One region of the Buttiauxella gaviniae genome, then DNA from elsewhere that is predicted to be linked to it. Evidence: predicted binding sites of a transcription regulator. Region 1 holds the regulator's gene; the other holds the start of a gene.
What was found. Region 1 encodes CRP, which controls carbon source genes, mostly activating them, when cyclic AMP is high. Its sites were predicted from a motif close to ATGTGANNNNNNTCACAT; they were not measured.

Region 1 (2,405 bases):
GCGATAGAGCAGGCTAAGCGATTCCCGCAGTGGCTGTTCGCGCCACATCCAGAACCAAACCCAGTTAAATACGCCGTACCAAATTGTGCCGGAGACATACAGCAGCATCGGCTTCCAGATTGGCATGTTCCCGGCCATGCTGAGGGTAAAGATAGCGGCAATCAGCGAGGCGGGAAGCAGACGTGCGTGAAGCGCACTGATTTCAGCCGTGACGCCCAACAGGAGCGCCATCACCATAAGAATCAGAGGCAGCGGTACGGCGGTATACAGCAGTAAAAGCTGCATGATCAAACTGCTGAAAGCAAAAAGGCTGCCGCCAATAATCAGGCGTTTGAAGAAGCGTTTATGGGGTGTATCCAGACCGGCAATATTACAGCAGGCGGGGACTAACGAGAAAAGCAGCCCAGATTGCAAATCGCCAAAGAGCAAACCTACCGCCACGGGAAGACATAACACCAGCGTTTGTCGCAGTGCATAGTTGACTTCGGGATGGTAGATCAGTCTGCGCCACATATACCCTTCTTACTTGAAGCTGCAGCGGCGTTAGCTGCGTTCATTCACCCGAATCACTTACTTTAGTAAGCTCATCGGGATGAACTCACTTGCTGCCTTGCTGCAGCTTCAATTACTCGGGTATAAGTGAATTTTAAAAATAAAAAAGGCGTATTACCGAAGCGATACGCCATTTTTCAAGCAGGAGATTAACGAGTGCCGTAAACGACGATCGTTTTACCGTGAGCGGAGATCAGGTTTTGATCTTCCAGCATTTTTAGGATACGGCCTACGGTCTCACGTGAGCAACCGACGATCTGACCAATTTCCTGACGGGTAATTTTAATCTGCATACCGTCCGGGTGGGTCATTGCATCAGGTTGTTTTGCGAGGTTCAGCAGTGTCTGCGCGATACGGCCCGTCACATCCAGGAACGCCAGATTACCGACTTTCTCAGATGTCACTTGCAGACGGCGTGCCATCTGCGAAGACAGGCGCATCAGAATGTCTGGGTTGACCTGAATCAGCTGGCGGAATTTTTTATATGAAATTTCAGCCACTTCACAAGCGCTCTTAGCACGAACCCAGGCACTACGCTCCTGACCTTCTTCGAACAGCCCTAACTCGCCGATGAAATCGCCCTGATTCAGATAAGAGAGGATCATCTCCTTGCCCTCTTCATCTTTAATCAGAACAGCCACAGAGCCCTTGACGATGTAATACAGCGTCTCTGCTTTTTCACCCTGGTGAATCAGTGTGCTCTTCGATGGATACTTATGAATATGGCAATGAGACAAGAACCATTCGAGAGTCGGGTCTGTTTGCGGTTTGCCAAGCACCATGCGCGGTTATCCTCTGTTTTATAACTGGCTACCAACGACAAGACGCTAAACATCCTGTCTGGCGTTGCAAGTATTAGAATATTCCCCACCTTGGGGAGATGGCATGCAAGTCATTCTTGCTGCCTGTAATTAGTGATGTCCTCTGCATACATACATAACGTCAATGTATCGATGTAGCATCTGGATTGTTTTAGCATAGCTTTTGGCAAGTGTCTCCTATTGTCTCGTTTCAGCTTGACGCAGGTCGCCTTCCGTTGCCAGTTTTGCTCCTTCCGCGTACTCTGGAAGGTAATTTTTTCAACGGGGGAAGCAACATGCAAGCACGTGTGAAGTGGGTTGAAGGGTTAACCTTTCTTGGAGAGTCCGCTTCAGGACACCAGATTTTGATGGACGGTAATTCTGGCGATAAAGCGCCGAGTCCGATGGAAATGGTGCTGATGGCCGCGGGGGGCTGTAGCGCAATCGACGTGGTTTCTATTTTGCAAAAAGGTCGTTATAACGTGACGGATTGCGAAGTTAAACTGACCTCCGAGCGCCGCGAAGAGGCACCGCGTCTGTTTACGCATATCAATCTGCATTTCATCGTGACGGGCATCGATTTGAAAGATAACGCGGTTTCCCGCGCGGTGGATTTGTCTGCTGAGAAATACTGCTCTGTTGCATTGATGCTGGAGAAAGCAGTAAGCATCACCCACAGCTATGAAGTCATTGAAGGCTAGTCGGTGATTGCGGGGCGGTACTTAGCCGCCCTGATTATTGATATTTCGACCTTCTGCCAGACGCTTAACCAACGGCGTCATAATCAATTCCATTGCCAGCCCCATTTTGCCGCCCGGCACCACTAATGTATTGATGTGTGAAATAAATGAGCCCTGCAACATAGCGAGCAGATACGGAAAGTCGATGTCATCCAGACCGCGGAAATGAATCACAACAAAACTCTCATCCAGCGATGGAATGCCACGAGCTGCAAATGGGTTAGAGGTATCAACCGTTGGAACGCGCTGGAAGTTTATATGCGTGCGGGAAAACTGCGGGGTGATGTAGTTGATGTAATCGTCCATCGAGCGT
Region 2 (2,405 bases), 1.4 Mb from region 1:
AGCGCAGCGTTCGCCGCTTTTAACGCGAATGCCAACTCTTACCCTCTACCCGCTGATGGCAGCCGTTTAATCGGCCAGAACTTTTTCCATGTGGTGGAAAATGACGGCGGCTCGCTTGAAGCTATCGCTAAAAAATACAATGTCGGGTTCCTTGCCTTATTACAGGCAAATCCGGGCGTTGACCCGTATGTTCCCCGCGCGGGCAGCGTGCTGACGATTCCGCGCCAGATGCTATTGCCCGATGCGCCTCGCGAAGGCCTGGTGCTGAACCTTGCTGAACTGCGTGTGTATTACTATCCGAAAGGCAAAAACAGCGTAACCGTCTACCCGATTGGTATTGGCCAGCTTGGGGGCGACACGGTAACGCCTACGATGGTGACTAGCGTTTCGGATAAACGGGCCAACCCAACGTGGACACCAACCGCCAATATTCGTGCGCGTTATCTGGCTAACGGCATCAAACTGCCTGCCGTCGTGCCTGCCGGGCCGGATAATCCAATGGGCCACCACGCTATCCGCCTTGCCGCTCATGGCGGGGTTTATCTGCTCCACGGCACCAATGCGGATTTCGGCATTGGTATGCGCGTAAGTTCCGGCTGTATCCGTTTGCGTGATGACGATATTAAAGCACTCTACAAAGAGATGCCGGTTGGCACGCCAGTGCGCATCATAAATACCGCGATTAAAACGTCCATCGAGCCAGATGGGACGCGTTTAGTTGAAGTGCATCAGCCACTTTCTAAGCATATTGATGACGATCCGAAAGTATTGCCGATTGTGCTTACTGAGCCGATGAAACAGTTCCAGGCCGCGTCCGAAACGGATGCTACCGTGATGGAACAGGCGATGCAGCACCGCTCCGGAATGCCGGTTGTGGTGAATGCGCATGTTGTGGCGACGAACGAAATCTAATTTCTCCGAACCTTTCAGAAATGCAAAAGGCCTCGTTTTTCAACGAGGCCTTTTGCATGGCAGTTTTATAAATCAGCGCAATGAGGGTTAACGCTTATTTATAAATTACAGCGGTACCGTGCAGAGTGTTTGGGCCGGTTACTGAAGTGATGCGAAATGAGCTTGCGCCCATCTCTTCAGCTTTCTGCGCCAGTTGCGCTTCCAGTGAACCCAGGTTAGTCCCGGCAGTTGCTGCCACAGTACCGACTTTTTGTTGGCCTGCTGGAGTGGACTGCACTTGTACGGCAGCAAAACTTGCGAAAGAGAGTGAGCTAAGAACGGCAGCAGCGATAAGTGTTTTTACGTTTTTCATGATTTTTACCTTGGCAGATGTTTTGTAGGGTCATTAAGTTATTTACTTAACGATCGATAACTAAATCATAAACGTGATCTACATCACACGTCAAATTATTTTTATAATGACCGTTAATTATTTAATAAAAGCAATATTTTTCATCTACATAGAAGTAATTTATTTATAACCCACAGTCTCTGGCTACTCTGTGCTATTAATTTTATAATGATCGTTCACTAAACAGATAAAGGTTAAACGGCCCTCTATGTCCTCTGATACGAGTTGCATTAAAAAAAGCCGTGGCCGCCCTAAGGTGTTTGACAGGGAAGCAGCACTCGATAAGGCCATGGCGTTGTTCTGGCAGCACGGCTATGAAGCCACCTCTTTGGCACATCTGGTTGAAGCTACGGGTGCAAAAGCCCCGACGTTATACGCCGAGTTCACCAACAAAGAGGGGCTATTCCGGGCCGTGTTAGATCGCTACATGGCACGTTTCACAAAAATGCGTGAAGCGTGTTTGTCCTGCGAAGAGCGAACGCTCGAACAGGCGCTGGAAGATTATTTGTCGCTAATTGCGAAGCTCTATACCGAAAAAGATACCCCGCAGGGGTGTTTCATTGTCTGTACTTCATCAGTATTGGGGGCGTCGTCGGAAGACATTGCCGCAGTGATTAAGACCCGCCAGTCGATGCAGGAAGAGACGCTGGTGCGTTTCCTGACAAAACGCCAGGAAAAAGGTGAGATCCCTGCCACCAGTTGCGTTCGAAAACTGGCTAAGTATTTGTGCTGTATCATTCAGGGGATGTCCGTCAGCGCGCGGGAAAACGCAAGCTATGCGGATTTACTCAGCATTGTGCAGACCACGCTGCGCCTGTGGCCGGAGCTGAAGAAGATTTGATTTTTTGTCGGCTGGCGCTGTCCCTTAGCCGACCAACAAAAGTGGAGGGGTTAACTCTGTCTGTGCCGGGAACAAATGACCCCCTCCCAGCCTCCCCCTTGCCAGGGGGAGGTGCTAAATCCCGACTTTGCAGGTGGAAGGGTTAACTGCTCCCTCCCCTGGAAAGGTGTACAGTCCGGGGACATGGTAGACAGGTGTTCGGACACATGGTGAACACTTTTTAACATCCTTTACCCATCGTGATCGACCTGTTTTTCAGGT

Region 2: a site for CRP is predicted at 1,336-1,353, ahead of bhsA (multiple stress resistance protein BhsA). Genes of this name have one in related genera too.

What each region holds. Positions count from the first base shown of each region.
Region 1 covers NZ_JBFMVT010000002.1:1,536,312-1,538,716, reverse strand. The annotation lists gene AB1E22_RS07835 (YccS/YhfK family putative transporter) at 1-513, opposite strand, end outside; gene crp (cAMP-activated global transcriptional regulator CRP) at 702-1,334, opposite strand; gene AB1E22_RS07825 (OsmC family protein) at 1,649-2,053, shown strand; gene AB1E22_RS07820 (phosphoribulokinase) at 2,075-2,405, opposite strand, start outside.
Region 2 covers NZ_JBFMVT010000002.1:173,547-175,951, forward strand. The annotation lists gene ldtC (L,D-transpeptidase LdtC) at 1-912, shown strand, start outside; gene bhsA (multiple stress resistance protein BhsA) at 1,007-1,264, opposite strand; gene AB1E22_RS01465 (TetR/AcrR family transcriptional regulator) at 1,512-2,144, shown strand; partial or broken gene AB1E22_RS01470 (IS481 family transposase) at 2,368-2,405, opposite strand, start outside.